One region of the Limosilactobacillus avium genome, then DNA from elsewhere that is predicted to be linked to it. Evidence: predicted binding sites of a transcription regulator. Region 1 holds the regulator's gene; each other region holds the start of a gene.
What was found. Region 1 encodes Rex, which represses fermentation and respiration genes when NADH is low (regulators of the CRP and FNR family bind a similar motif). Its sites were predicted from a motif close to TTGTGAANTANTTCACAA; they were not measured.
Positions count from the first base shown of each region.

Region 2: QOS01_RS07520 (1-propanol dehydrogenase PduQ) is a predicted target of Rex. The motif match lies at 8,716-8,733, and genes of this name have one in related genera.
Region 3: QOS01_RS03390 (class II fumarate hydratase) is a predicted target of Rex. The motif match lies at 6,371-6,388, and genes of this name have one in related genera.

Region 1 is NZ_CANCWN010000002.1:24,433-35,314, reverse strand. It holds gene QOS01_RS01085 (DEAD/DEAH box helicase) at 1-98, opposite strand, end outside; gene QOS01_RS01080 (YigZ family protein) at 165-809, shown strand; gene tnpA (IS200/IS605 family transposase) at 961-1,419, opposite strand; gene QOS01_RS01070 (hypothetical protein) at 1,622-1,882, opposite strand; gene QOS01_RS01065 (APC family permease) at 1,896-3,734, opposite strand; gene groL (chaperonin GroEL) at 3,925-5,544, opposite strand; gene groES (co-chaperone GroES) at 5,606-5,890, opposite strand; gene QOS01_RS01050 (redox-sensing transcriptional repressor Rex) at 6,120-6,761, opposite strand; gene abc-f (ribosomal protection-like ABC-F family protein) at 6,993-8,933, shown strand; gene QOS01_RS01040 (pyridoxal phosphate-dependent aminotransferase) at 9,066-10,241, opposite strand; gene QOS01_RS01035 (carbon-nitrogen family hydrolase) at 10,254-10,882, opposite strand, start outside.
Region 2 is NZ_CANCWN010000022.1:6,516-17,397, forward strand. It holds gene QOS01_RS07480 (hypothetical protein) at 1-524, opposite strand, end outside; gene QOS01_RS07485 (BMC domain-containing protein) at 571-870, opposite strand; gene QOS01_RS07490 (acetaldehyde dehydrogenase (acetylating)) at 892-2,364, opposite strand; gene QOS01_RS07495 (BMC domain-containing protein) at 2,361-2,930, opposite strand; gene eutL (ethanolamine utilization microcompartment protein EutL) at 2,946-3,596, opposite strand; gene eutC (ethanolamine ammonia-lyase subunit EutC) at 3,613-4,542, opposite strand; gene QOS01_RS07510 (ethanolamine ammonia-lyase subunit EutB) at 4,561-5,928, opposite strand; gene eutA (ethanolamine ammonia-lyase reactivating factor EutA) at 5,950-7,377, opposite strand; gene QOS01_RS07520 (1-propanol dehydrogenase PduQ) at 7,402-8,535, opposite strand; gene QOS01_RS07525 (cob(I)yrinic acid a,c-diamide adenosyltransferase) at 8,831-9,397, shown strand; gene QOS01_RS07530 (helix-turn-helix domain-containing protein) at 9,465-10,496, shown strand; gene QOS01_RS07535 (D-2-hydroxyacid dehydrogenase) at 10,660-10,882, shown strand, end outside.
Region 3 is NZ_CANCWN010000006.1:29,301-40,182, reverse strand. It holds gene QOS01_RS03410 (sugar-binding transcriptional regulator) at 8-955, shown strand; gene QOS01_RS03405 (anion permease) at 1,061-2,482, opposite strand; gene QOS01_RS03400 (L-lactate dehydrogenase) at 2,523-3,458, opposite strand; gene QOS01_RS03395 (flavocytochrome c) at 3,525-4,919, opposite strand; gene QOS01_RS03390 (class II fumarate hydratase) at 4,945-6,333, opposite strand; gene QOS01_RS03385 (malolactic enzyme) at 6,686-8,314, opposite strand; gene QOS01_RS03380 (LysR substrate-binding domain-containing protein) at 8,445-9,326, shown strand; gene QOS01_RS03375 (peptidylprolyl isomerase) at 9,395-9,982, opposite strand; gene QOS01_RS03370 (zinc-dependent alcohol dehydrogenase family protein) at 10,011-10,882, opposite strand, start outside.

The DNA of each region.
Region 1 (10,882 bases):
GCGATTGTCGGTAAGACCTTAATTGCCGGATCAGCCTGCTGTTGCTGGTCAACCCAGTTCACCAAGACCCGGCGGCCGTAATAATTACTCTTATCCATTTAACCCCCTCCACTTATTAATTACGTTAACAAAATAATCATGCACGAAAGAAGAGCAAGCAAATTATGAATGAACCATTTTTGACCATTGCCAAAGACACCGCTTTTGAGCTGGTAATTAAAAAGTCCCGCTTCATCTGCTCACTGAAGCGGGTTAATAGTGAACCTGCTGCTCAAGAGTTTATTAAGGAAATCCAAGCGCAAAATAAAAAGGCGAACCATAACTGTTTCGCCTATATGATTGGTGATAATGACCAGGTCCAGCGGGAGAGTGACAACGGCGAACCCAGTGGCACAGCCGGGGTCCCCATCCTTGAATCCCTCCAGCTAGCCAAGTTACACAACGTTGTTGCCGTCGTTACCCGTTACTTTGGCGGAATCAAGTTAGGGGCTGGTGGCCTAATCCGGGCATACAGCAACGTCACGACAAAGGCTATCCACCAGGCGGGCCTCGTCCAGCGTATCCAGCAGGCAACGTTGAACATTACCGTTTCTTACCGCCAGCATGACCTCCTGCTTTATTATCTAAAAGAAAAGCAGCTTGAGATTGCTAACGAACAGTACGGGGCTAACGTTGTCACAAGCGTATTCGTCGATACGGATCAAGTAAAGGCCACTATTCAGGACCTAACGAACCGGTTTAACGACCAATTAGAAATCAGTGAGGGTGAGAAACGTTTCAACGAGCTCCCTTTTGAACCACAAAAATAAATTAAATCATAACCACCCGTCAAACGGGTGGTTTGCACATCGGCTATAAGCCGAAAAGAAAAGCCAGCGTCTCAAGGCGCTGGCTTTCGCTTTGCTCAAGCCAAAATGCTCTGACTACTTCGCTGCTACTTTAAGTAGCGTTTGTATTCCTTCACTTACCCTTAAAAGGGTCCGAATATTCAGCACTGGTTATTTTATCAACTACCATGTCATGCTTTTCTTGATCTCGAATATACTTTCTTATTGTGGCTTCATTCATGCCTACTGTGCTCACATAATATCCTTCTGCCCAGAAATGTCGATTCCCAAATTTATATTTTAAGTTTGCGTGGCGGTCAAACATCATCAAGGCACTTTTCCCTTTTAAATATCCCATAAACTGCGAAACACTTAGCTTGGGCGGAATACTCACTAATATGTGTACGTGATCTGGCATCATGTGACCTTCAATGATTTGCACTCCTTTATACTTGCACAGGAGTTTTATATAATCTCTAAGATCTCTGCGATATTGATTGTAAATTATTTTCCGTCTATACTTTGGAATGAATACGATATGGTACTTACATAACCATTTCGTATGGGCTAAGCTATTTAACTTATTAGCCATATTTATAAAACCTCTTTTCCCTTATTTGATTTTGGCTTGAACACCTACATCTTAAGGCAAAAGAGGCTTTTTTATATAATCTTTATTGCCCACCCGCATAGCAGGTGGTTTTTTGTTTCGCACACTCGCTTTGCTCGCGTACTCAACTAGGTCTAAAGACGTTAATCCAAAAAAGGATTGGCGAAATCTTCGCCAATCCTTTTCAAGCCAATACAACTTCTAAAATATCAAGAACAATGATGAAGGCAAGTAAACTACCCAACCCCCACAGCAGGTGGCGGGTATGGGGGTTACCTGCCTTAATTTTTTGCCAGTTAAAGCCCACGTATGCAGCCAGAATCAGCACACTGCCAATGATTCCGTACAGTCCGGAATGAAAGCCCCGGTTATCAATCGAATAGCTGGCGGTGAACACTAGTCCCAGCGCAAATGCAAGCCCAAATAACGTCTCTTTTATCTTCATGCTTGACCACCAACTATTCATGCAAGTGGTAGTTGTAACTAGCAACAATAATATTTTCCCGTGAATTCAGCACTGCCCGCAGACGAACACTGGTCTGGTTGTGCAGTGCCAGTTGCCATGGGTGCTTAGGGATAAACTGGGGAACCAGAACCGTGGTTGAATAGTTCCGGGCCTCCGCCCGCTTGGCAATGACATCAACAAACCGCAGTGTTGGTTTGGCAATCGACCGGTATGAGGAGTGGATATCCACGAAACGAACGTCGGGATATTCTGCCTTAAACTCATTGGCGGTCTTATGCTCCTTCCCCGGGTTCTCATCAAACGAGACGTGCATGGCAATAACATAGTCACCAATTGACCGGGCGTAGTTGATTGCCCCCCGGGTCACCCGGGTAACGTTACCGACCAGGACAATAACCGTGGCCCCATCATAATCGTGGAGCTGGACCTTCGTCTTTTCGGCCACCCGGAGTTGGGCGGCAACCTTAATGTAGTGCGAATGAATCCGGTGGAACATGTACAACAGCAATGGCATGATGATCAGGTAGGGCCATACGTTATTGAAGTGTTGCCAGAACAGGAAAGTCACCAGGCAGAAGGAAATTACGGCACCGACAAAGTTAATAAAGGCCTTTGCGGGCCAAATTCCTTGCCGGGTCCGGAACCAGTGAATAATCATCCCTGATTGCGACAGTGTGAATGGTACAAAGACCCCGACGGCATACAGGGGAATCAGGTTGTTCGTTTGCCCATGGAAAATCACAATTAGGATAATGGCCCCAATTGCCAGGGAAATAATCCCGTTAGAATAGCCGAGCCGATCCCCCCGGTCCATGAATGCATGGGGCATATACTTATCCTTGGCCATGTTGAAGGCCAGAATTGGGAAGGCAGAAAAACCAGTGTTAGCGGCAACTGCAAGGATCATCGCTGTTGACAGTTGCAGCAGGTAGAAGCCAAGACCATGACCCCCAAAGATTGTCAGGGCAATCTGCGAAAGGACGGTTGTCCGACCATTTGGGACGATCCCAATGAAGAAGCTGAAGAAGATAATAGCAGTGAAGAAGGTGGCCAGGATGGCACTCATAATTGCCAGGGTCGTTGCCGCGTTCTTCTCCTTCGGCTTATTAAAGTTTGGCACGGCATTACTTACCGCTTCCACCCCGGTCAGTGAGGATGAACCAGCCGAGAACGCCCGAATAAACAGGACGTATGACATTCCGGCAACCGGAGTTCCATAGTCTGCCGGTGCCTGGTAATGGATATGGCCAGTCATGATGTTATAAATACCGACTGCAATCATGATGAGGATCATGATTACGAAGAAGTAGACGGGCACCGTCAGGAAATTAGCACTTTCACTCATCCCCCGCAGGTTCATAAACATGATTAGCAAGACAATGATAATTGCGATGGGAATTGAGAACCGGTATAAGGCGGGGACGGCCGAGGTAATCGCCTCAACCCCAGAAGTCGTTGAAACCGCAACGGTCAACATGTAGTCAACCAGTAGTGATCCCCCGGCAAACACCCCCCCGTTGCTTCCCCAGTTTTCAGTGGCAACCACGTAGGCTCCACCACCACTTGGGTATGCATGGATAATTTGTTGGTATGACAAAGTAATGGCCAACAGTAAGACCAGCACGATTGCTGCAATGGGGATTGAGTACCACAGTGCCGCCGCCGATAGCGTGACCAAGACCGTTGTAATCTGTTCAGGACCATATGCAACTGACGAAATAGCATCTGACGAAAGCATTGCCAAAGCCTTAAACTTCGTAAGGTGCGTCTGACCCTCATCAAGGGTCTTTAACGGTTTCCCAATTAATACACGTTTAAGATAACGCCACATAGCTATCCTCCCTACACATATATTTTTACTTCAATATTATTAATCCTTATGACTGAACAATGTTACAACTAATTATCCTACTTTGCAATTATCATTGCGACGATTATTTTTCTTTTTTTCGAAAAATTTCCCGGGAAATAAAAAAGGGGACCGGCAAAACAGTCCCCTTTTTTGATAGTTAAGTTTGTACTTACATCATAGCTGGACCTGGTTGTGCAGGTGCTTGTGGCTTGTCGTTTGCTTCTGGCTTGTCAGCAACGACGGCTTCCGTGGTCAGCAGGAGTGCGGATACAGAAGCGGCGTTTTGCAAGGCAGAACGAGTAACCATTGTTGGGTCAACGATTCCGGCCTTAACCATATCTTCGAACTTGCCATCAGCAGCGTTGTAACCAATACCGTCGTCTTGGTCCTTCAGTTCGTTTACAATAACAGAACCTTCAACCCCGGCATTTTCAGCGATTTGACGAACAGGTGCTTCCAAAGCAGAAGTTACGATCTTAACACCAGTTAATTCGTCACCAGTTGCGTCGATCTTTTCCAGAGCAGGAATGACGTTTACTAAGGCCGTACCACCACCAGGAACGAATCCTTCTTCAACGGCAGCCCGGGTAGCGTTCAGGGCGTCTTCAACACGGTACTTCTTTTCCTTCAATTCAGTTTCAGTTGCGGCACCAACCTTAACAACGGCAACACCACCGGAAAGCTTTGCCAAACGTTCTTGAAGCTTGTCCTTGTCAAAGTCAGAAGTAGTCTTGGCAATGGCTTGCTTGATTTGGTCAACCCGTTCAGCAATGGCTTCCTTAGCGCCGGCACCATCAACAATAGTAGTGGCGTCCTTAGTAACCGTAACTTTGTTAGCTTGACCTAATTGATCAATCGTAACATCCTTCAGGTTCATGCCCAGGTCATCGGAAATGACAGTACCACCGGTCAATACGGCGATATCTTGTAATTGAGCCTTCCGCCGGTCACCAAAGCCAGGAGCCTTAACAGCACATACGTTGAAGGTTCCACGAATCTTGTTCAGAACAAGGGTTGGCAGAGCTTCACCGGTAATGTCATCGGCAATAATCAACAGTGCCCGACCTTGTTGAACAACACTTTGCAGTAATGGCAAGATGTCTTGAATGTTGCTGATCTTCTTTTCAGTGATCAGGATGTATGGGTTGTCCAAGTCGGCTTCCATCTTGTCGTTGTCGGTTACCATGTATTGAGACATGTAACCACGATCGAAGCTCATCCCTTCAACAACGTTAACACTCGTGTCAACACCACGGGAGTCTTCAATAGTGATAACACCATCGTGACCAACCTTTTCCATAGCATCGGCAATCAGCTTACCAACTTCAGGGTTAGCAGCTGAAATGGAAGCAATTTGTTCGATATCACTCTTGGTCTTAACGTCGTGTGACATCTTCTTCAATGCTTCAACAGCAACTGCCGTAGCCTTTTCAATTCCCCGACGAATGCCAACTGGGTTAGCACCAGAAGTAACGTTCTTCATTCCGGCGTTAACGATTGCTTGGGTCAAAACAGTAGCAGTGGTGGTCCCATCACCAGCAATGTCATTAGTCTTGGAAGCAACTTCGGCAACCAACTTAGCACCCATGTTTTCAAATGGGTCTTCTAATTCGATGTCCTTGGCAATCGTAACACCATCGTTAGTAATGTTTGGGTTACCGTACTTTTGACCTAAAACAACGTTCCGACCCTTTGGACCCATGGTGGTCTTAACAGTGTCAGCTAACTTATCAACACCGGCAAGCATTGCGCTCCGTGCGTCTTCAGCAAATTTAATATCTTTTGCCATTAATTGTCACCTCAAAAAATAGAATAGATTTTATTTAAGCGATTATATTATGATTCAACAACTAGTCGAGAACTGCGACTAAGTCCTTTTCGTGAACAACCAGGTACTTTTCACCGTCGTATTCAACTTCATTGCCGGCATACTTGTCAAACAATACCCGGTCGCCTTCCTTAACAGCTGGAGCAAGCTTTTGTCCATTGTCGAGGGTCCGACCTTCGCCAACAGCAATAACCTTACCAGTAGTTGGCTTTTCCTTTACGTTGGAAGCAAGGACAATTCCGCCAACTGTCTTTTCTTCTTCAGTTTCAGCTTTAAGAACAACGCGATCTCCTAATGGTTTTAACACGTTAATCCCTCCATCTTGTTAATTTAGTATTTGCTTTTAGCACTCTAACTTGTTAAGTGCTAACCACAATTTCTACTATACCATCTTTCTTTCAAAAAGCAATAATAAAGTTTGACTAATTTTGACTTTTAACTTTGTCCCCAAAATAAAAAGAGCCCTGGCACCCAGCAAATACTGGCTACTAGCGCTCTTCTAAGTTAGGAAGGACAAACAAGGGTCCGTCGGCTTCCTAGTCGTTGTCATTAGAGTAGTTCTTAATAAAGTAGATTAAGGTTTGGAGTTCGTTTGTCAGATCAATGTTTTGAACTTGGACACCCTTCGGCACGGACAGGCGAACAGGTGAGAAGTTCAGGATTCCCTTTACCCCAGCATCAACCAGCTGGTCGGTAACGTCCTGGGCCTTGTCCCCTGGTACGGTCAGAATAACAATATCAATCTGCTGTTCCTGGAGCTGCTTTTTAATGTCGCTAGCCGGGTATACCGGGATTCCACTCTTGATCTTATTTGCCAGTTCCGGCTTGTTGTCGAAAGCCGCACTGATCCGCAGGTTAGTGTCTTGGTGGAAGTTGAAGTTCAGTAAGGCACTTCCTAAGCTGCCGACCCCAACCAGGGCAACACTGACCAGGGAGTCCTGGTGCAAGATTCCCTTAAAGAACTTCAAAAGGCTGGCAACGTCATAACCGTAGCCCCGCTTTCCGAGTTCCCCAAAGTAAGAGAAGTCCCGCCGAATGGTTGCAGAATCAACTTGAACGGCCTCTGATAATTCAGTCGAAGAAACCCGTTCCTTCTTTGCGTTTAGTAGTATCGTCAAATAACGATAGTAAATTGGTAAGCGCCGTGCTGTTGCGCGTGGTATTTTTTTGGTAGCCATCTTTGTCCCCCTGTTTCTTTACTCCAACCATTATTATTCTCCCGGCCAATCGCCGGATTCTTAGGATTTTTGACTGGTTGGGTGCACTTGTGAAATTCATTTCCTAATTATTCTAGCAATTTTCATCAATTTTGTGAAGCGTTATACAAAACAATTTTACCTTTTTAACTAAATTGAAATGAAATCTGCTAAAATAAACACTGTTATCATATGATTTAGCGAGGTTTCAAAATGATTCTTTTGCAAGCAAATGATGTTATGCGTCGTTTCGGCGCAGACGTATTATTTCATAATATTAACCTGCAAGTCCAGGACCACGGGCGGACTGCCTTAGTGGGTCGCAATGGTGCAGGAAAAACGACCCTCTTAAAAATGATTGCCGGAGTTACCACTCCCGACGAGGGGACCATCAGTAAAGTCAAAAACTTAAGCATCGGCTACTTGGCCCAGGACCAGGGACTTGATAGTCAAAACTCAATTTGGGCAGAACTGGATACCGTCTTTGCCCCCCTCCACGAGCAGGAAAAGGAGATTCGTCAGTTGGAGGAACAACTGGCAAACCTTGATACCACCAGTTCCCAATACCAACAAGTCATGACTACCTATGACCGCCTGCAAACTAACTACAAGAAGGAGGGCGGCTTTGAATATGAGTCCCGGATGCGGGGAATCCTGACGGGCTTTGGTTTCGGCGAGCAGTATTACGATACGCCCGTCAATGCCCTCTCCGGTGGTCAGAAGACCAAGTTAGCACTGGCCAAGATCCTCCTTCAGGCCCCTGACCTGCTGATCCTTGACGAACCGACCAACCACCTGGACATGAACGTCTTGGCCTGGTTGGAAGACTACCTGAAGAGTTACCAAGGGGCCCTACTGGTCGTCTCTCACGACCGTTATTTCTTGGACCACGTAGTTAAGGACGTCTACGACCTGGATAACCGGACACTGGTTCATTACACCGGTAACTATACCCAGTTTGCCCACCACAAGCAGGAACGATTGAAGGCAGAATGGAAGCACTACGACCAGCAGCAGAAGAAAATTGCCAAGCTGGAAGACTTTGTCAACCGCAACATCGTCCGTGCTTCCACCACCAAGCAGGCCCAGGCCCGCCGAAAGCAACTTGAGAAGATGGACCGGCTTGAGCGGCCAAGCACTGATGATAAGTCCATCCACTTCCACTTTCACAGCGACAAGGCCAGTGGTAACGAAGTGCTAGATGTTGACCACCTGAAAGTCGGCTATGAAAACCAAGTCCTGGCCGGTCCCCTTTCCTTCGCGGTGCGGAAGCCCCAGCGGATTGGGATCATTGGCCCCAACGGGATTGGGAAGTCAACCCTCTTGAAGACCATCCTGCACCGCATTCCCGCCATCAGCGGGACCATTAAATTGGGTGCTAACCTTGACATCGGTTACTACGACCAGGAACAGCAGCAACTGCACGCCGATAAGACGGTTCTCAATGAGGTGTGGGACGATCATCCAGAGGTTCCCGAAAAGGATATCCGGTCCCTACTGGGCAGCTTCCTCTTTGTGGGGGACGATGTCTACAAAGTTGTCCACGACCTCTCCGGGGGTGAAAAGGCCCGGCTGGAATTGACCAAACTTTCCTTTAAGCCAATCAATTTCTTAATTCTTGATGAACCGACCAACCACCTGGATATTGACAGTCGGGAGGTGCTCGAAAGTGCCATCAACGAATTCACTGGTACAGTCCTCTTCGTTTCCCACGACCGGTACTTCATCAACCAAGTAGCTACCGATATTCTTGATATGCAAAAGGACGGCGTTACCCACTATGTCGGTAACTATGACGACTACCTTGCCCAGGGAGCTGCGGCGCCGACGCCAACAACGACAACTCCTGGTAGCGAAAAGAAGGCCAATGTCTCCAAGGGTAAGCAATCCTACAAGCAAAGCAAGGAACAGCAGCGGGCCCGGCGGAAATTGCAACGGGCCGTTGATAGTCTGGAGGACCAGATGGGCCAGCTTGAAGAGCAGCAACAGGCGATTGAGGAAAAGATGGCTCAACCGGAAATTGCCACCGACATAGGAAAGCTTACCGACCTCCAGAAGCAGCTCGACCAGCTGAAGGAAAAGTCAGACGAGGTTGAACTGGACTGGACGGAAGCCGCCGAGAAACTGGAAGAGTTTGATCAGCAAAATAAATAAGGCTATTACAAAAGGGAACTCTAGTGTTGTTCGGAAAATTCGAGCGCTAGCGTTCCCTTTTTAATATTACACAGCAATCCTGAAAAAGCAGCGACGTGTGCCCACTGCTTTTTCACTTCCTATTTACCTTTTTTAAAATAAATTCAACTTACCAATCCGGGCAACCGCTTCTTCCAGCCGTTCGGGTGCCATCAGCAGACCGATCCGGACATAGCCCTCACCGTGCTTTCCAAAGCCATTTCCTGGAGCGACGGCTACTCCCGCCTTCTCCAGCAGGAGGTCCGCGAATTGCTCACTGGTGTAGCCCTTAGGAACCGGCATCCACGCGTAGAAAGTCCCCCGCGGCACAAATGCCTGCCAGCCAATCTTCTTGGCCGCGTTCACGAAGGCGTTCCGCCGCTCTTCATAACGGTGGACAATCTGGGCAACCGCTTCGTCTCGTGCCGGATCCTTTAAGGCATCAATAGCCGCGTACTGCAAGGCCGGGAAGAGGCTGACGAAGAGGTGGTCCTGAATCAGGTTGAGGGCCCCAATAATATCGGCATTGCCGACCGCGAAGGCCACCCGCCAGCCAGCCATGTTAAAGGTCTTTGAGAATGTATAGAATTCAATCCCCACGTCCTTAGCCCCCGGCACCTGCATGAAGCTGAGCGGCGCCTTGCCGTCAAAGCCAATTGCCCCGTAGGCAAAGTCGCTGATGATACCCACATGGTACTTCTTGGCCCAGGCAATCAGCTCTTCGTAAAACTCACGAGTTGCGACTGCCCCCGTCGGATTGTTTGGGTAGTTTAGGTAGAAGAACTTGGCCTTCCGAGCGACCGCTTCTGGGATGGCTTTAAGGTCAGGAAGGTAGTTGTTTTCTTCCAAAAGGGGAACGGTAGTAAACTTCACGTCCCCCAGCGCTGCACCGGAGAAGTAATCCGGATAACCAGGATCCGGCAACAAGTAAGTGTCCCCCGGATTCATCAGTGCCCATGGTAGTTCTACCAGACCAATCTTTGAACCCCCGAAGATGGCAACCTCACTTTCCGGATCAAAGTGGGCGCCGTACTTTTCGGCATAAAAGTCAGCAGCCGCTTTCTTAAAGGCCGGCAAGCCTTGGAATGGTGAGTACTTATGGGTCTTGGGATCGGCAACCCACTTTTGGGTACTCTTGACGATGTAATCAGGCGTGGGTTTATCCGGGTTCCCCTGCCCCAGGTTAATCACGTCAACGCCCTCACTAATTTTTTGATTGACCTTGGCAACCAGGTTAGCGAAAAACTGTTTTGGTAATGTATCTAACAGGTGTGATTGTGCAAATTCCATAAGTTATCCCTCCTACTTGTATAGCTCCGGGCGGCGGTCAACAAAGACCGGAATCGGTCCCCGCACCTTCTGAAGCTGGTCCAGGTCAATTTCCGCCATGGTCAAACCATCTTTTTCACCAGCATCGACAATAATTTTTCCCAAGGGGTCAATTACCAGGGAGTGACCGTTAAAGTGGTTGTCGGGATCGTCCCCGACCCGGTTAACGGCCACAACGAAGGCCTGGTTTTCAACGGCCCGCGACTGGAGCATTATTTTCCACTGCTCAATTCGCTGGGCGGGCCATTCCGCAGGGAAATACAAGATGTCAGCACCATGCCGCGCGACTGTCCGGACCCATTCAGGAAAGCGAAGGTCATAGCAAATAAAACTGGCGCTGGGCACCCCGGCCAAGCGGAAATAGTTTTCCTGGTCACCAGCGGTCAGGTACTTGTGCTCATTCATTAGGCGGAAGAGGTGGACCTTGTCATAGCGCCCCACGACCTGGCCAACGGGGTCGACTACCAGGGTGCGGTTGAAGAAGTGGTCACCCTCCTTAACCGCAACGGAGCCACCAACAATCCCGACCTGGTATTGCCGGGCGAGTTTATAGAATAATTGCTCAGTTTCCTGGCCCTGGTCGTCAGCAAGTTCATTCAGTT
Region 2 (10,882 bases), on a different contig from region 1:
ATCTTAACAACAAGAGTTTGACTTTGATTTAACAAACATACAATTTCATCATCTAAATTATCAAAATTAAATTTGGAAATATCAATTTTATCTAGTATTTTGGCGTTTTCATATTCATAAAAGTTTGCCGCCAAGATACCATTAACAAATCGGACAATTAATTGAACATCAGATGAATGTTTATCATAATTTGCACAAAGCCCAAAAGCTTTAATCAATATAATAGTTTGCTCTTTTAACTGGTTTTTTAACCTCAATATTGGTATTTGAAGCTTATCTAAATGCTCAAAGTCAATATTCAAAGAGATCAAGTTACTCGTAAATAGCGGTTGCTTTTGTACAACCCTCTCATTTTTACTAAATTTCTTATCTACATCACTTATCTTGATTTGACGATCTATCAAAAAGCTTCTTGCAGATGGTGTTAGAATAGTACCTCTTGGTAAGAGAAAAGATTGATGTTTGTCAAGCTTACCATCTTTAACTAATTCTCTAACATCACTTTCTGTTATTAACTTTCCCAAGAGGCACCTCCTTTCACAGTAATAAAATCAGTAACTATTCTAAATTCTATTCATTGTCATTTGAGCCATTTAGTTGAGGTAAGATTGCGTTAACTTCACTGTGTGGACGTGGGATTACCCATACTGATACAAGTTCACCAGCTTTTTCACAAGCAGAGGCACCAGCATCTGTAGCGGCCTTTACGGCACCAACATCACCGCGTACCATTACGGTTACCAAACCTGCACCGATCTTTTCTTCACCAATAAGGGTTACATTAGCAGCCTTTACCATTGCATCAGCAGCTTCAATTGCACCAACAAGACCCTTGCTTTCAACCATACCTAAAGCGTTTGTGTTTGACATAATGAATTCCTCCTAAATAATTTAATGTCTAACTTCACTCAATACTTGTTTAACAATAGCTTCAATAAGTTCTCTAGACACGCCAACATTGGAATCAGCGTCTATTTCCTTAATCTCTGCCTTTATATCTTCCAAGTTACGTACACCAACTGCTTCTCTCCTGATATTCACAAGATTCAGTGGAGAAACATTGTCTGACGTTGAACTACCTCCTATAGCACCACATCCTAACGTTAGAGCTGGGTTAAGGTTAACCGTTGCACCAATTCCTCCAAGGGATCCCGGCGAATTAACTAATATCCTGGAGGCGAGAACATTTTCACCATACTTTGCAACGATTCCTTTGTTCTCTGAATGAATCATCGCAGTATGTCCGGCACCTTCGACCTGCAGTAGTTTATTTGCGGTTTTGATTGCCTCATCCTCGTTTTGAACGACATAGAACGTTAATATTGGTGCCAACTTTTCCCTGGAATATGGATTCTTAGCGTTAATATTATTAAGATTGTCTTCCGCAACCAGTAATTTTGCATTTGACGGTATATCTATTTGCGCTAATTTGGCTATCTTCTGAGCAGTTTTACCAACGATTAACGGGTTCATAGTTCCATTGCTTCGCATGATATACTTCGAAACTTTTACCGTTTCTTCTTTACTCATAAAGTAACCGCCAGCTTCTTGGAAGGCTTTCTTTACAAGCGGGCTAATTACTTTGTCTACAAGAACTGATTGCTCAGAAGCACAGATAGTACCATTATCAAAGGTCTTAGAATAGATAATTCGTTGAACAGCTTTTTGAACATTCGCACTTTTTTCAATAAATGCTGGGCCATTACCTGGTCCTACACCAAGTGCTGGTGTCCCTGACGAATAAGCTGCACGAACCATTTTAGTTCCACCGGTTGCTAAAATTAACTTTGTACCTTTATTACCCATAAGCTCATTGGTAGCAGCAATCGTTAACTCTTCCATGCTTGATACTAAATCTACAGGTACACCGATTTTAGCTAACGTTTCTCTTATGATATTGACAGCTTCCAAAATACACTTTTTAGCATTTGGATGGGGGGAAAAGATAATTGCATTTCCTGATTTTAAGGAAATGATTGTCTTATAAAAGACAGATGACGTAGGATTAGTTGATGGAATAAGTCCTGCAACTACACCAACTGGTTCAGCAATATCAATAACTTTGTCTTTATAATCTTCATTAATTACACCTATCGTCTTGGTTCCCTTATAACGATCGTTCACCATTTTAGATGCAAAAATATTTTTTATAACCTTATCGTCAATATTACCAAAGCCAGTTTCTGCATTAGCATGGGCAGCTAACTTTTTACTGTTAGCTACACCAGCATCTGCAATTGCTTGACAAACCTCATCAACTTTTTTCTGATTATATTTCCGATAAATTGCTTGAGCTTTCTCAGCGGCATCAATCAGATCGCGAACTTTTTGAATTGAAACTAAATCGCGGTCTCTTAAACTCATTCGTTACGTCTCCTCTCGATGTCACTTAAGATTGCCTTAATCAGGCTATTCTTGCTTCCCCTCTTAATTTGGGTTTTACTCATCATCTGCAGATTCATTTGATAAGCCTGACGACGTAATTCAGTTACTTTCATCTTTTCAAGCTCTTCTTTGCTTATAATCCAGTCAGGCTTTAAAGTATCCTTAGTTTTTTGGTCATTATCACTAGCTGTAGCTGTGTTGGCCTTACTTACATCTGCTGATGAGGGGTTCTCTTCAATTTCACCCGATTTCTGCTCTTCCGTAGGTCCTTTAGGAGGCGTCGTCATTTCATCAACCTGGCCATCTAACCGAGAAATGACATGTTGAGAAATTAAGCATCCTAGTTGGTCAATGCTTGATACCCCGGCATCCACACTCGCATTAACTGCAGATACATCTCCCCGGAGTAAAACAGTTACTAACCCACCAGATGTAATTTGAACATCTTGAAGGTTTACATCAGCTGCTTTTAATGCGGCATCTGCTGCTACAACTGCTCCTAAGAAACCACGGACTTCAATCATTCCTAAACTTTCGACCGACATTTCTTATCACACCCTTTAAATTAATGGTGTTTCAGCAATTTGCTTAACGGCAGTAGCAAATGCATCACAAGCAGCATTACATGCTGATTGGGAACCGATTAGCAGCCCACCACCGAAGTTAGTTTCCGAAGGCGGCCCATATAATGTCCCCATTTGTACATCAGCTGCCTTTAGTGCAGCATCCATTGCATAAACAGATTCCAACGGTGGTGCAATGAGGTAGGCAATTGCGTTACCTTCACGGCATCCCGCAATCTTTGAAAGATAACTTCCAGTTCTTGAAACTGTATGTGCAAAGTACACAATACTATCGTCGTCATTCGCACTAATAAAGTGAGCTTCATTTTCGATAACTTGAACACATCGATTCAAGCCACTCTTTACTTCTGCGGGATTTGGTCCACCAAGAATACCAATTACTTCACCGGCTAACTTAGTATTAGCATTGTCAGCCCCGGCATACATACTCTTACCGTAAACGACTTTAACATCGGCTGCCTTAGTTGCTTCATCCAAAGCAACATAAGTAACATCATCACAATCTGCTGTGATTAAGCCCAGACTCTTTACATCTGATGATAGATTTAATGACTTAGCAAGTTCCTCATCAACGTTAGGAATTAGTCTTGTACTCAATACATTGGATTGAATTTGATCATTTTTCATCTCCTAAGACTCCTCCCTAATTACTTTGAGCGTTTTCAATTTCCTTAAGTTCGATACCAGACTTCTTGTTCTTAAGAATCTTATTAAGCATTTCAGCGATGTACGCACCAGCTTCAACTGCAGGCATTCCGCCATCGTGAATGTTCGAAATAACCGTCCGGTTAGCCTCTGGCATATCAACTGTTGGCTTGTAGGCAATGTATGCACTCATCGACTTTGCCGTTACTAGACCTGGACGTTCACCGACCAGCATACATACAACATCAGCATCAGTAATTTCACCAATCTGGTCTTCAATACCTACACGAGCATACTTAACAAAAATAACATCCTTATCTTCAAAGTCTAATCCGTAAGACTTAAGACCGGTCTTAATAGCAGGAAGAATATCTGGAACATTTGCTTCAATAGCAGTTGAGCTTAATCCATCACCAACAACCATTTGAATCTTAGGATGCATCGTAACGTTATCCTTGATCTTCTTTACCATATCATCATTAAACTTACGTCCATGATCAGGCCGGGTTAGGTAATCCTGCTTAGAAGTACATTCAGTCTGTGTTTCTAAGAAACCTAACTTCTTTGGTAATTCAGGGTTAACGTCATTAAAGACAGCATCTTGAGCAGCAGCATGGTCTGCTTGGAACCGTAAAACAGAAGCGGTCTTATAACGAACACCAGTCCGCCACATTCCTAGACGTGCTGGGGTATAGGACTTTAATTTAAGGTAGCCCTTCTTGTCGTGTGGATGTGGTACTAAGAATTGTTTTTTAATATCAATCTTAGTAATGTCAGGCAATACTTTGTCTTGTTCAATTTCAGAACTTGTTGAAGTCGTATCGTTAGATAAGCTTTCATTTACAGAATCTTGATTATTGGTATTCTGTTCATTAGACATATTTTCCAAGATATTTTGAATCATATCTTTAATTTGTTGCTCATTCATTTTTCCACCCTCTTTGTACTAGTCTAAAAAGATTGAAGCGTCGCCATAACGAGAAGTAAAGTTACCCTTATCGTCAATTAAGTCCATCTTTCTCATCCAATCTTCAAATTCCTTAATTGGGTGGTATCCGAAAATACGACGAACAGTTGCGGTTTCTTGCCAACCAGTACATTGATAGTTAAGCATTACATCATCAGCATGTGGAACACCCATAATGTAGTTACACCCGGCAGCACCTAGCAGCATTGTTAGGTTTTCAGCATCATTTTGATCAGCTTTCATATGGTTGGTGTAGCAAGCATCACAACCCATTGAGATACCTTGAAGCTTACCCATAAAGTGATCTTCAAGTCCGGCCCGAATAACTTGTTTAGAATCGTATAAGTATTCTGGGCCAATGAAACCAACAACGGTGTTAACAATATATGGATCAAACTTCTTTGCAAATCCATAACAACGTGATTCCATTGTCAATTCATCAGCGCCGAAGTTAGCGTTTGAAGATAATTCGGAACCCTCACCAGTTTCGAAGTACATGCAATTAGGTCCTGGTGTCTGCCCTTGATGTAATCCTAGTTCACGGGCTTCGCTTAACATGTCTGCATTAACACCAAATGCCTTGTTACCCTTTTCTGATCCAGCAATTGATTGGAAAATCAAACCAGCGGGTGCACCACGACGTACAGCTTCCATTTGAGTTGTAACGTGAGCTAAGACTGCACATTGAGTTGGAATATCCCACTTTGAGCGGAATTCTTCAAACTTGTTCAAGATCTTAATAACACTCTCAACAGAATCATCATTAGGGTTTAGACCAATAACGGCATCCCCAATTCCCATACTCAAGCCTTCCATGGTTGTTGCCATGATCCCATCAATATCATCGGTAGGGTGGTTTGGTTGTAGCCGAGATGAGAATGTTCCTGGACGACCGATTGTTGTATTAGCAGTCTTTTCAACAATGATCTTCCGTGCACCAACAACTAAGTCCATATTGGTCATAATCTTTGCAACAGCAGCGGCCATTTCAGAAGTCAACCCGCGACGAACACGCTTAATATCTTCGTTAGTTGTCTTATCGCTAAGAATCCATTCACGTAAATCAGAAACGGTCCAGTTCTTAATTTCATTGAAGATACGCTTATTTACGCTATCAATAATAATCCTAGTAACTTCATCCTCATCGTATGGAACAACTGGATTATTATAAATATCATTCAATGTTAAGTGACTTAATACTTCACGCGCTGCAACACGTTCCTTAGCGTCTTTAGCAGCTACACCAGCTAACACATCCCCAGACTTAGGTTCGTTAGCCTTCGCTAAAACTTCTTTTACTGATTTGAAATCATACTGTTTATCAAACAGCTTAACGCTTAAAATCATTTCATTGCCTCCTCTTAATAACTAACCAAATACCAAAGTCTTCACAATAACAGGTAGTACTTCGCCACCTGCCACTGGTTCACCTAAGTCAATATAGTCGCCATTTTCGACTTTCACACTATCAATACAAATAAATGGATAACCCTTAGGCAATTTCGAGTAAATATTGTGTCCCAAGGCTTTTGCCATGTCCTCAGTGACAATTACAATAAGTGGTTTGCTCTCATCCATTAGTTCTTTTGCACCAGCAATTATTGCATCAGCATAGTCAATAATGTCTGCATACTTAGGATTTCTTAAACCATTTACTGCTAGGGCAACATTGTTCAACTCATTATTGGTTTTGTACCACTTTATACGCCGCTCAATGCTGTCCCTCAATGAATCCTTCCCGGCATTCTCTTCGTGTTTTGAAACTTTAAGAATTGGTAGGTTTCTAATTGGTAAAAGGCTTTTGGAATATTCAATAGTGCTACCAGTAACGTCAGTTGTATGCGAACCAGCTCCGACAACGGTTGCCCGAATTGTTTCTGCTGATGGATAAATCTTCTTCTCTTTGAAAATCGGAGAGTTCTTCAATGCTCCACCTAAAAGGACACCAATATCATCATATTCAAATGGATTATCGTGTTTCTTATAGATACAGTCTGCAACCCCACCAGAGAACGTGACACCGTCTATTTGGTCAGTATTCTTTAACGCATGATTTGTTATAAACAAATCAAAGTACTTACTCTTGGAGCCAAGACCTATAGTATTATTAATGATCAAACATAGTTCATTAACTAACGGTGCTAGGTCTTTCTCGCTTGTTACTTGCCCAACTTTTATGTTAAGTCCTTTGTCATCAATAATTTTTTGTGCCTTTTTTGAGATATAAGTTACTTTCCTATTTGGATCAAGCTTTACAATTCTTCCCCCGACATCAAAACATGCCGTATCGATAACATCGTCATCATCAAAGAGGCCTAAATTACTAGTTCCTCCACCAACATCGATATTAACGACATTTTTCAAATATTTTTTTGCCAGTCTATTAGTACCAGCACCTTTACCGGCAATAACACTTTCCAAATCAGGACCAGCTGTTGCAACTACAAAGTCACCAGCATAGTCACTTAAAGCTTGGGTAACGGCACTTGAATTCTTCTTTCGTGCCGTTTCACCAGTTATGATAACGGCACCCATTTGAATTTCATTTTTATTAATGCCGGCCTTCTTATATTCCGCAGCAACAAATTGTTTAATTTTTTCAGCATCTATTTCATCTTGAGATACCAGAGGAGTAAAAATTATTTTGCTGCGATAAATTATTTCCTTTTTGGAAATATTAATTCGCGGAACTGAGAAAGCGGACGCAAAGTTCTTAACAGTTAGTCGCGCAAGCACTAGCTGTGTAGTAGAAGTTCCTAGATCGATCCCTACACTTAAAATATGTGTATCATCCATAGGCGTTACCTTCTTACTCTACAGCTAAAAGCTCTTGTTCATAATGTTAAGCATATCTTCAGCTTTAGCCTCAATTGGGTTGGATACTGTATCAGCATCTTGAACGGCTGCCTTAGCAATACCCTCCTTTTCGCTATCAAATGTATCCTTGCTAATGCCATACTCACTAAAGGATGCAGGCATCTTTAAGTCTTTCCGTAATTTAATAATGGCCTTAATCAGATTTCTTACTGCAATATTAGGATTTACAGCAGTAATTCCGACAAGACGTGCTAAGTTAGCATACTTCTTAGCAGCCCGGTTAGGTTTTGCCATAATTCCTTTATTGAGTTCAGCGTTGTATGAAATTACTTCAGGCATAATAATAGTGTTCAATCTTCCATGTGGAATATGGAATTTTGCACCTGCTGCATGGGCAATACTATGATTAATACCAAGACCGGCAAGGTTAAATGCTAAACCAGCAATACATGAAGCATCATGCATCTTTTGACGTGCGTCCATGTCATCGCCATTCGCACTAACCCGTCTGATATTATTGAATACAATTTGAAATGCCTTTTCAGCAAAAGCATCTGAAAATGCATTAGCACCCTTTGATACATAGCTTTCTAAGCAGTGCGTTAATACATCCATCCCCGTATCAACAGTAATAGACTGTGGTGCGGTCTTAACTAAGTTAGCATCCAGCAATGCGATTGATGGTAAAACATCATCTGTAACTAGAGGATATTTAACTCCTTTATCAGCATCAGTAATAACCGCAAAGTTCGTTACTTCTGAACCAGTTCCACTAGTCGTTGGGATTGCAATTAGTTTAATTTCTTTCCCATCGTGGGTCTTTTGCCAGAAAAACTTCATTCCCTTTGTAGCATCGATAGCAGAACCACCACCGACTGCAATTAATAAGTCGGCACCAAAATCATTAATTTGTTCGATTCCCTTAACGATTTGATCAATTGGTGGATCAGGCTGAATATCAGAGAATACTTTCACATCATTATTTACATTAACCTTATCCTCAATCTGCTTAATTGCACCAGACTTAACCATGAAAGGATCAGTTACCAAAAAGACCTTGTGTCCCTTTATGCTTTTTAAGCCATCAAGTGCATTGGACCCTGTCCAGATTTGAGGCTTAAATTGAATCTTCTTCAAAATCTCATACCTCCTCAACAATCGTTACTTTTCCGGATTCTAGCCATCACCACACCACCTTAATAATGTAATAACAAAGACGTATTAGTCATTTTTGCCTTGTACGCCTATTATGCTAACGCTTTCAATTTTTTGAAAAAAGTATTATTTTTCACAATTTGTTGAGTAAACAATTTACATTTGTTCAAGATATTACAATCTTTTTTTTCGAGCTTATGTTAAAATTTAAATGCTTTGACGTTATTAGTTTTTTTGCTGGACTAATTGCGTCTTTTTTTATGGAGGTAGATCTTTTATGAAACTCTATACTGGTATTGGTGATAAGGGTATGACCAAGTTAATTGGTGGTGCCTACGTAAGCAAAGATTCTGACAGAGTAAAGGCATACGGTACTACCGATGAGTTAAATTCATATGTTGGTGTCGCTATTGCACGGCTAAGCAACAATGATAAATTCAGTGACTTGGTAAAAAGCTTAATTCATATTCAAAGCTGCATATTTGATTTAGGAACTGATATTGCCAACCCAGAAACTAACAGCAATAATCTTAGATTTAACAAGGACAACATTAAATGGATTGAAAAAGAAATCGATCGTTATCAAAACGAGCCGCCGGCAATAAAACGATTCTTATTGCCTGGTGGTTCTGAAACAAGTGCAATTCTACAAGTATGTAGGACTGTTACTCGCCGAGCTGAACGTTGTCTGGTTACTCTTTCTTGGAATAGCGACGTTCCGAACGACATAGAAGTATTTATAAATCGACTTTCTGATTATTTCTATGCAATTGCAAGGGTGGTTAATTACCGTCTTGGGATTAAGGAAAACTTCTATGAAAACGGAAATGAGGTATTCCACTAAAAATCGACTGTTTTGGAGTAATCAATATTTAACTAAGCAAATTCATATTAGTAAGTAGGAAGCTGTTATGGATGATAAAATTTTCAAACTGATTAGTAACATATCAACTTTGGTAACATTTGATATTTCATTTATAAAGGTTAACCACACATTCATAGGTGACGACTCAAATTTTACTTATTTCCAGCAAAATCTTTCTCATAATTCAGAACAATTGAACAAATTACTAATCTTTCCTTTTACAATCAATGATCATCTAAAGGGCCATTTTATTGTAAAAGCTAAGAACCTTTTTGCTAAGGAACAGGTTGATTTAATTAAGTCCTTTTTACGAGCAAGTTCCAGTGCAGTCACTAGCGAGGGGCAACATGTAAGTGTTTTATATCCACTTGCTGATCAAGAACTAAGGGACTTTTTATTCATACTAAGAAACACTAAATTTTCAAAAGGAGAGGGGTCTACCCCCCCCCAGAAATTTATACAGCTGCCTACTAAATCAATTATTAACATTGAAAATGCCCTATCATATATTAACCAAAACTTATCAAAATCACTAAGTCTAGACAACGTTTCAAAGGCAGTATATATATCGCCAGCTTACTTAAGTCGACTGTTTAAAAATGTCTTGAATATCAACTTTATCGACTACGTCAATATTTCAAAAATGAACGTCGCTCAAGAAAAACTAATCATGACACAAATTCCAATTATTGATTTGTCGAATGATTTGGGTTTTACTCAAGCAAGCTATTTTACTAAGACTTTTAAAAAGTGGACTGGCCTAACCCCATCTAGCTATAGGATTAAAAATAAGAATATCAAGCAAGTATATACAATTCCACGAACCGCTAGTTGGATGAACAATGAAAGTATTTTTACTATTTCAAAAGAATATTTTCATCAACAGCATCTTCCTATTAAAACCAGGAAAATCGAATCTGAAGACTACATTTCTTCAATTAATGGGCTTGAAGAAAACTTAAATCAAGAAAATGGCTGGATATACACAGTTGATTGTTTCCGTCCTTCCGTTTCTTCTAACCAATTAAGTGTTAAAAATAAGTCCGTTATTCAATGGTTATACGTAAGTAACAATTAATTGACACCATTACTGCGAATAATTTGCACACCATTTAACAAAAAATCGATTTATTACTATTTGATGAGTCGTATTTTACAAAATAAATTTGCATAATTCCCATGACTTTTTATTTAAATTCATAAATTATATAAATCTTTCACAAAGAATAGAGGTAAAACAAATGACTGAAATGAATATTAACCCAGATTTAGTAAAAGAAATCGTCGGACAAGTACTTTCTGAATCACAGTTTGGTTCAACTAATAGCAATAAAAAGATCTTTGCGTTCAGTATTCGAAAGGATGAGGAACCCTACGTTAAGGAATGGGCTAGTCAACACCCTGACGTTCAGGTTGAATACACCAGTGAACTGCTAACACCTGAAACGGCTAAGAAGGCGAAGG
Region 3 (10,882 bases), on a different contig from region 1:
AAAAACGATGGATGCAGAACACAACCAGCTCCTGGCCGACCTGGCTCAGGACTATTACCTGGGCAAGATGGCCATCAGTGACATTTCTAAGAAGTATCACCTCAGCCGCTACCTAATCATGAAGTACCTTGATGAAGCACTGGCTTCTGGAATCGTCAGTATCAATATTCACACCAACTACGACCGCAACGACAAACTGGAGCGGGCCTTAAAACGCCACTACCCGGTTAAGAACCTGGCCGTTATCAAGGACCCCAGTAATCCACTCGACCGGGACGAAATCATTGCGACCTTCGCCGCTAACCAGGTTCAATCCCTGATTAGGAACTGCCACACGGTCGGGCTCACCTGGGGGGAAACAATTTACACGATGCTTGACCACTTCAACAAGCAGGCGGCGAAGCAACTAACCTTCACCCAGTTCATGGGTGAGAACATGAAGTACCACTCCTCAGCGGCCTCCATGCGGATGGTCCAAAAGGCGGCCGCCCGCTACGACGCTCCCTATTGCACCATTCCGGGGCCCCTGTACGTAGTTAACGACCAGGCCCGACAAGCCCTCTATCAAGAACCGGCCTTTACTGAAGCGTTTAACAAGGCCGCCCAAATGGACATGGTCGTTTGCGGGCTTGGTACCTTACAATCGGTAAACAGCATCCCCGCCTGGCACGACCACATCAAGGAAATTTTCCCCGGGGTTAATACTAAGGCGGTTGCCGGGATGGCTTTTGGCCGTCCCTTTGATATTGATGGCCACTTTCTGGTTGGGCCCGGCACCGACAAGACATTGTCAATTTCTTTAGCAACAATTGAAAAGGTCCCCCGCCGGATTGCCATTGTCCAGCGCAAGTCAAAGTACCAAGCGGCAATGGGCGCCCTGGCTGGGCAGCTCTTCACCGACATGATTATGACTGAATCGGTCGCCATTAGAATTACCGAAGCACTAGATATTTAAACAAAAGTGGCTCAGCATAATTTGCTAAGCCACTTTTCTTTTACTACTGGAAAGCAACTTACAAATTAATCCTATTCAGTAGCAAACAAACTATTCAATTTCAAATTACCAAAGACCGATAATCTTCATCCAGAGGGAACCGATGATTCCGTATACCAAGAGGTAGAAAATCCCCATTACGAAGTTCATCTTCCACCATTCGGACTGGGTAACGTAACCAGAGGACGAAAGGACGGAGGCTGGACCGTTGGCATAGTGAGTGGTTGAACTCATGAATGCAGATGTGAAGGCCAACAGCATGGCAGTCAGCATTGCTGGTGCACCCGCGGCGATCGCAACTGATACGAAGGCCGCGTACATTGCAGTAACGTGGGCCGTTGCACTGGCAAAGAAGTAGTGAGCGTAGAAGTAAACGATCATCAGTACTGCCAATACCCATACCCAGCTGATACCGTGTAAGGCGGAACCAATTGAGTTGGAGAACCACTTGATAAAGCCTAATTCAGCCAGTTGGTCAGCCATGTAAACCAGGATTGACAGCCAAATCAGAACGTTCCAAGCACCAGTTTCCTTCAAGATATCCTTGGTTTCCAGAACCCCGGTAACCAGTAAGAGGGCGATGGCCAAAAAGGCAACAAAGGTTGCATCAATAGCCGGAATGAAACTCGTCAGCATCCAAAGAATCAGGGTCAGGATGAAGATGGCAGCCATCAGCTTTTCAGAAAGCTTCATTGCTCCCATTTCCTTTAATTCCTTGTTTGCCCATTCCTTAGCGTTAGGGGTTTCCTTAACCTCAGGCGGGTACATCTTGTAGATGATGTACGGGGTCGCAATCAAACAGATAATACTTGGTACAACACCGGCAACGAACCAACCTAACCAGGTAATGTTAATGTGCAATGTCTTGGCTAAGGCCACGATAACCAGGTTAGGAGCCATGGCAGTCATGAAGGTTGCAGAAGTAACCAGGTTACTGTGGAATTCAGAGAATACCAGGAAGGAACCAATCTTCTTCCGGGTCCCTTTCTTAGGGTCAGACCCGTAAGTTTCTGCCAGTGACTTTACAATTGGGTAAACAACCCCACCGGCACGGGCGGTGTTACTTGGGATGGCTGGTGAAGTAACCAGGTCGATTCCCATGATTGAGTAGGCCAGACCCAAGCTCCGGTGACCGAAGCTCCGCACAAAGACGAGGGCAATCCGCCGACCAAGACCGGTCTTGATGAAGCCCCGTGAGAGCATGAAGGCCATTGCAATCAGCCAAGCAGATGAATTACTGAAGGCCGTTAATGCTTCCTTCATTGGTGCTAAGCCCACCAGGACCATGACCGTAAAACCAACTAAGGTTGTTCCGGCAATGGGCAGCGGTTGTGTGATACATCCAACAATTGTGGCAACGAAAATGGCAAACATATGCCAGGCAGCCATTGAAACGCCGGCAGGGCGAATTGGGCCGCAGAACCACAGAATTAATCCAATAACAAGTGGCCAGGCCCACGCCTTAGCCTTGAATTTAGCTAATCCCATTATTATTTCTCTCTTTCTTATTTACCTAAAATCTAATCAATTACAGCTCTACCCCGTCCAAGACTTCCTTCATCTTAGCAGCAGAGTTGATCATCTTTTTACTTTCTTCAGCAGAAAGGTCATGTTCCAGTACCTTGACAATCCCACTGGTGTTGATGACGGCTGGTACCCCTAAGTAGAGGTCCTTGACGCCATATTCACCATTAAGCGGTGCGGAAATTGGCAGGGGCACGTTACGGTTTTCCAAGATGGCCTTAACAATGTAAGCCAGGCACTTGGCAACCCCGTAGAAGGTTGCTCCCTTATGCGCAATGATTTCGCCACCACGCTTCTTAACGGCTTCTTCGAGGGCGGCGTAATCATCAGCGGTCAAGTCGGTAGCCGTCTTGAGCGGTTCACCATTAACGGTGGCTTCATCAAAGGCGGCAAACGAGGTATCACCGTGTTCACCCATAATGTGGGCATCAATTTCACTAACGGGGACATCCAACTTTTCGGCCAGCAACACGTTCAAGCGGGCACTATCGAGCGAAGTCCCGGTCCCAATAACCCGTTCCTTAGGGAAGCCTGACAGCTTTTGCGTCAAAGTGGTCAGGATATCAACCGGGTTGCTGGAAACCACGAAGATACCGTGGAAACCACTGTCAACGATTGGTTGGACGATGGTCTTCAAAATCTTGACGTTTTTGTTAACCAGGTCCAAACGGGTTTCCCCAGGCTTCCGGGGAACACCAGCGGTGATAACGGCAACGTCAGCGTCGCTAGCGTCACTGTATTCACCGGAGCGAATGGTGGTTGGTGATTCCAATGGGGTAATGTCTTGTAAGTCTAGGGCATCACCGTATGACTTGTCCTTGTTGAGATCAACGATTACCAGTTCATCGACTTCGGGGGTCGTTTGTAAAAGCGAGTATGCGAATGATGAACCAACCGCACCATCACCAACTAAGAGAACCTTGTGGCGACGTTTAATCATAAAGAATTCCTCCCATAATTGAGAATTAAATAATTGCTCGGGGCCAATCAAGCCCCAAATAAGGTCTTACTTCAGGCCACGTGCGTACAGGGTAACCTGTTGCCCCGCCTGACGACCGAAGACAATCGTTTCGGCGATTGAGTTACCGCCGACCCGGTTGTTACCGTGCAAGCCACCCGCAACTTCACCGGCAGCAAACAGGCCCTTGATAATGTCACCATTACCGTCAAGTACCTGGGTCTTTGGTGTAATGTGGATACCACCCATCGTGTAGTGGATAGCAGGTGCAATGTGGATTGCAAAGAAGCCCGGCTTGGTGATGCCCCGGTCCATCCCGGTTGTCCGGTGGAACTGTTCATCATCATGGTTTGTAACAGCCTGATTCCAGGTGTTAACCGTTGCCTTCAGCGTTGCTGGATCCATGTTTAAGTTCTGGGCAAGGTCTTCAATGGTGTCCCCATGAACGACTAAGCCAGTCTTGTCATAGAATTCAATCGCCTTGGCCCGGTCCCGGATTCCTTGGTCAAAAATCAAGTAGGCGCTGTGTTCTGGTAATGCCGTGATGGCGTTAGAAACAATCTTCCGGGTGTTCAATTCGTTAACGAACCGTTCTCCCTGGGCATTAACCAGGATGGCCCCTTCACCACGAACCGCTTCACCAATCAGGTAAACGTGTGGGTGGTCCTGTTGAACTGTCGGGTGGACCTGAACCAGGTTCATCTGCATCAGTTCTGCGCCAACATTTTCTGCCAGCTTCAGGCCATCACCGGTTGCGCCCGGTTGGTTAGTAGTCTTGTAGTCCTTCAGGTCAGGACGGAAGCGTTCGATGTATTCCTTAGAGGCACCGAAGCCACCAGTTGCCAGGATTACCGCCTTAGCATCGACCTTCTTGGTGAGGTCACCTGACTTAACTTCAACCCCGTTGATCCGGCCATCAGCAGCTTGGAGGAGCTTCGTAACCTTGGTGTTGTTGAATACCGGGATGTTTTCCTTTGCAACTACACCGAGGAGGCTCTTTACCAAGAAACCACCAATTGGGGCCATACTTGCGGGACGGTGGGTCCGCTTCTTCGACATCCCCCCGGTGACGGTGATGTCATCCAGTTTGATATCGTGGTCAGCTAACCAGTCAACGGCAGGGGCGGTGTGGTAAACAAAGTAACCGAGCATGTCCTTGTCGTTCAACCGACCACCATCCTTGTAGGTTTCGTGGTAGAAGTCGGCAACATTATCAATTACCCCGTGCTTCAGTTGGACGTTGGTTTCCGCCGCGTTCATTCCGGAAGAGGCCCGGTTAGTGTTACCACCAAGTTCTTCTTCCTTTTCTAATACGGCAACCTTCATCCCCAATTCGTTAGCCTGAATTGCGGCCGCTAATCCGGTCCCACCGGAACCGATGATGACAACATCATAGCTGTCGTTTAACTTGCTAACTGATAATGGTTGAAAATTTTCTGCCATTATTAAGATCTTCCTTTCTCAATGACTAGTCCTTACGGTCCGCGTTAGTCATCTTGAGCATGTCCATCCATTCGTCGTACTGTTCTTCAGTAACCTTGCCAGACTTCAATGCTGCTTCCTTCAGGGTACTGCCGGCCTTATCAGCGGCTTGGGCAATCTTGGCACTGTCGTGGTAACCAATGTGTGGTGACAGAGCAGTGACGGTCATCAGTGAGTTGTCAACCAGTTCAGCCATCCGCTTCTCGTTAACGGTCAGGCCCTTGACACAACGGTCAGTGAAGCCAGTAATCGTGCCGGCCAGCAGGTCAGCTGATTCAAGGAAGGCGTCAATCATGACTGGTTTGTAAACGTTCATTTCGAAGTTCCCTTGTGAGGAGGCCATGGTAACAACGGTATCGTTACCGAAGACCCGCAGTGCAGCCATCGTAACAGCTTCTGCTTGGGTTGGGTTAACCTTACCAGGCATAATCGAGGAACCCGGTTCGTTAGCCGGAATGTTTAATTCGTCGTAACCAGCCCGGGGACCAGAAGCCAAGAAACGAATGTCTTGGGCAATCTTGAACATATCAGCGGCCAGGGTCTTCAAAGCACCGTGAACAACGTCTAAGCCAGAGTGGTTTGCCAGGCCATAGAACTTGTTGCTCTTGGCAGTCAGGTTCAGACCGTAAACGGCAGAAAGCTTTTCGGCAATCTTTTCTGGCATACCTTCAGCAGCGTTCAGACCAGTACCAACGGCGGTCCCACCAATAGCCAGTTCGTTTAAGGTTGGTTCCAAGGTCTTGATGTAGTCTAAGTCGTGTTCCAGAGCAGCAACGTAGCCGGAAACTTCTTGACCAAACGTCAACGGAACAGCATCTTGCAGGTGGGTCCGGCCGACCTTAACAGTCTTCCAGTACTTGTCCTGCTTAACCTTTAATTCGTCAATCAAGTGTTGAACAGCCGGCTTCAGCTTTTCAAGGGCTTCCAGGGCAACCACGTTCATGGCTGTCGGGAAAGTATCATTAGAACTTTGCCCCTTGTTGACGTCGTCATTAGGCAAAATTTCAATGTCCGGGTTAAGTTGGTGGGCCTTGTGGGCAACAACTTCATTGGTGTTCATGTTGGTTTGCGTACCAGAACCGGTTTGGTAAACCTTCAATGGGAAGTCCTTCCGCAAATCTTCATCACTTAATGCGAGCAATTCATCAATTGCCTTAACAATCAAGTTACCCTTCTCATCAGAGATGGCCTTGGTTTCCATGTTTGCTTGAGCAGCAGCCTTCTTAATGTTCAGTAGTGCACGGATAATTGCTAATGGCATGTACTGACCAGTAGGGAAATTGTTACGACTCCGTTCAGTTTGTGGTCCCCATAATGCGTCTGCAGGGATTTTTACTGGACCGAGAGTGTCTTCTTCTGTTCGGTAATCTGACATAATAAATACCTCCAATGTATTATCATGCAATAACAACTTGTGAAATGTTACACATCATTACGCCATTATCGTAACGCATTATAAATATGATAGTCAAATCTTTAAGATTCTATAAATTTCACTTATGGCTCGGGCGAAGGTTGGCGGAATGATAGCCTTTTCAGCCGGTGCAAGAATTTATTTCACAAGCGCTTTTAAAATAAAAAATCGCTTGCAATTTTGAAAATAAATCACAAGCGATTATCATTTCCCGGTTAATATCACAAACCAATTATACATTTTTGATGTATAAAGTCTGATAAGTCGTTATCCGCTAATAAACTTCTCTCAGCAACCAAATTAATTTATTTTTCTAGTATTTGGCTTCCCAGGTCATTTCCTCAACGGCTTTTTTGGCATCGGTAATATCTTCACCAGCCAGGCCCTGGTCAATTGCCGACTGGGCAACCGTGATGGCGACCTTTTTTGAAAATTCTGTCAGCTTATTAACTGGCGGCAGAACCGCGGCACCCGGCTGGTCAGGGTCAACAATGCCACTCAGGGCGTGGGCTGCTGCCGCAATCATGTCGTTGTTCAATACCTTAGCCTGGGCAGCAAGGGCCCCAAAGCCAACACCAGGATAGATCAACGCGTTATTGGCCTGACCAATATCATAGGAAACGCCGTTGTAGTCGATTGTCCCGGCTGGGATCCCGGTTGCTACCAGTGCCCGACCATCTGTCCACTTCAACAGGTCTGCGGCCTTGGCCTCAGCCAGCTTAGTTGGGTTGGAGAGCGGGAAGATCACTGGCCGTTTTGTGTGGCTGGCCATTTCTTTAACAACTTCTTCGTTAAATGCCCCCGGCTGGGTCGAGGTCCCGATCATTACCGTTGGGTGGACGGACTTAACCACAGCGAGCAGGTTGGTTAACTCATCCGGATTATCAAATTCAGACCGCTGACGAGTAAACGGCTTCTGCTTTGGCGTCAGCCCTTCCGTATCGTCGAAGAGTAGTCCCTGCTTGTCAACCAGGTAGAAACGTTTCTTGGCTTCTTCTGGGGAGAGGCCTTGCCGGACTAACTCTTCAAAGAGCATCTTAGCAATCCCCATTCCGGCTGTTCCGGCACCAAAGGTCAGAAAGGTCTGGTCGGTGATCTTTTCCTTGGAAATGTTCATCGCACCGAGGACCCCGGCCAGGGAGATAATCCCGGTTCCCTGAATATCATCGTTGAAGGTCAGAATCTTATCCTGGTACTTATCAAGAATCCTAGCGGCGCTTCCCCGACCGAAGTCTTCGAAGTGGAGTAGGCTCTTGGGGAAGAGACTCTCAACTTCAGTAACGAAACGGTCAATGAAGGCAAAGTACTGGTCACCCCGGACCCGCTTCTCCCGGTTACCTAAGTAGTTAGGGTCATTAAGTAACTTCTCGTTGTCGGTCCCGACATCAATGGAAACTGGCAGGACCTGAGCCGGGTTGATTCCAGCAGCTGCGGTATAAACCATCAGCTTACCAACTGAAATATCAACACCGTTAACCCCCCAGTCACCAATACCAAGGATTCCTTCCGCGTCGGTAACCACAATCAGGCGGATATACCGGCCGTCAGCAGCATCCGCTAATTCCTCCTTAATGTCTTCGGGGTGGTTGATGTCCAGGTAGGCAGCGTCCTGGGGCCGGAGGTAGCGTTCGTCATACTGTTCGATTGATTCGGCAATTACCGGGTCGTAAACCACCGGCATGAATTCCGTGATGTGCTCCTTCATCAGGTAGAAGAAGAGGGTCCGGTTGGTGTTAAAGATCTCCATTAAGAGGTGGCGCTTTTCGATCCCACTATCCTTTGATTCGTACAGGGCGTAGGTTTCTGCCGCCTGCTCTTCAATCGTCCGGACGTGGTTAGGGAGCAAGCCCAATAGGCCGAGTTCCTTTCGTTCCGCCATCGTAAAGGCCGTTCCCTTGTTCTTAAATGGATCGTTTAAAATTTGCATTCCCTTGCGCATCACTTAGTCACTTTCCTTTGCTTTATGATTGTCCCCATCATAGTCGGCCCGTAAAATTATAGTCAAATTTATGCTATGCTATAAATATAATTAATATACCCGGCTATTTTTACTGATACAGAGGGAACAAATTATGAAGATCAAAGATTTAGAATATTATCAAAAATTAATTCAGGAGAAAAACTTTTCAAAAGTGGCGGCCGATTTTAAAGTCAGCCAGCCAACAATCACGATGTCGATCAAGCGCCTGGAAAGTGACTTTGCGACAACCTTCTTTATCCGGGACCATGCCCACAAGGAACTCCACGTTACCCCGGCGGGCCAGCAGTTTGCCAACCATGTCAACGTCATCCTGAACGAGCTCACCATTGCCCGCCAGGAAATTGACCGGACCAAGTCCACCCGGATTCGCTTTGGTTTGCCGCCAATCATTGGTAACTATTACTTCCCACCGCTGACGCCCATGCTGATGCGAGCCAACCTGATGCCCCTCCTCGACACCTTCGAGCACGGTTCACGGGAGCTGTTAAAGATGCTTGAACATGGCCAACTCGACATTGCCCTCCTCGGTTCACTCGAGTCACTTGACCAGCCCCGCCTCAAAACGGAGGAGTTTGCCCACTACCCCTTCAAGGTGATTATCAGTAAGGACCATCCCCTAGCAAACAAGGCAGCGGTAACCTTCCGCGAGCTTAAAGACGAACAGTTCATTATCCCTGGTAGTGAATTCTTCCATGAGCAGGCCTTCAAGCAGATGTGCCACGGCGCCCACTTCCGTCCCCACGTCCTGTTCCGGACCCCCGACATCCACGTCATTAAGGCAATGGTGGCGGAAAACCTCGGTATTTCCTTTTTGACCAGCCTGGCAATTTCACCGGCCGACCAGGTGACCACCTTAGACATTACCGATAATGACCAGCCCCACTTTCGCTTATCGCTGGCCCGGCGGGAAACCGCGCTCTTATCAAGTAACGAAGAGAAGCTCTGGCAACTGCTGGTAAAGCAGGGTAAGTAAATATTCAAGAAGCCGCTGACGTTCAAGACTGAGCGCCAGCGGCTTTTTTATTCTACTTACATTTTATATTACTTTTCAATCGTAACCTTTTCCATTACCACGTCGTCTTTTGGTTTGTCCATCTGGTCGCGGGCAACCTTGCTGATTTTTTGAACAACATCCATCCCGGCGATTACCTGGCCAAAGACAGTGTGACGGTGGTCAAGCCACGGCGTCCCCCCGTTTTTCTTGTAATAGTCAATCACCTCTTGGGGATAACCGACCGTCTTCATTTCGTCCAGCATGTTGGCTGGGACCCGGGTGGCCGAAACGATAAAGAACTGACTGCCATTGGTGTTAGGACCAGCGTTGGCCATCGACAAGGCCCCGTTAAAGTTAAAGAGTGCTGTTGAGAATTCATCCTCGAACGCCTGGCCGTAAATGCTTTCGCCACCACGGCCAGTCCCAGTCGGGTCCCCACCCTGGATCATGAAGTCAGGAATAACCCGGTGGAAGATGACCCCGTCGTAGTAGCCCTTTTCGGCCAGCTTAGTAAAGTTTTCAACCGTCTTAGGAGCTTGCTTTGGGAAGAGTTGGATTTTGATTTCCCCCTGGTTAGTCTTGATGGTTGCCTTAGGACCAGTTTCTTGGTCCAAGTTTAACTGTGGATAGTTCATAGCATTTCCTCATTTCTTTTTACTTCAGTTAGTCCTTACTGATCCGCAGGACACACGCACCCTTAATATTACCACCTTTGACGTGGCGCAGGGCCATGTCCGCCTTTTCAAACGGGTATTCGGTTACGGCCGGTTCAATCTTGAGCCGGTCCGCGAGAGTCAAGAACTCTTCGCCATCACGACGGGTGTTACTCTCAACGCTGGTCAGGACCTTTTCGTGGAAAATGTCATCCTGGTAGTTCATGGTTGGAATATCCGACATGTGAATTCCGGCCAAGGCCAGGGTCCCCCCTGGGGTCAGGCTCTTCAGAGCGGGGAGGACCATGTCACCAACCGGGGCAAACATAATGGACGAGTCCAGCGGTACTGGCGATGGGTCATAGGCGCCCTGGGCAGAAGCACATCCCAGCTGGAGGGCAAACTTCTGGGCATCTTTCCCCCGGGTGAAGACGTGCACCTCAATCCCCTGGGCTAAGGCAATTTGGGCGGTGATGTGGGCAGACCCACCAAAGCCGTACAGGCCGAGGCGACCACCGGCGGGGATATTTGCCCGCTCAAATGCCCGGTAACCGATAATGCCGGCACACAGGAGAGGGGCCGCCGTCAAATCGTCAAAGCGTTCGGGAATCCGGTAGGCAAATCCTTCAGGGACGGTAACGTATTCAGCATAGCCACCATCGTGGTCCCAGCCCGTGTAAATCGAGTGGGGACAGAGGTTTTCGTGACCGGATCGACAGAACTTACATACCCCACAGGCGTGACGGAACCACGGAATCCCAATCCGTTCGCCCAGTTCAAAGCGCCGTGTCTCGGGACCCTGGGCAACCACTTTACCGACAATTTCGTGGCCCGGGGTGACGTGTTCACGGTGGACTGGCAGGTCCCCCTCCGTTACGTGGA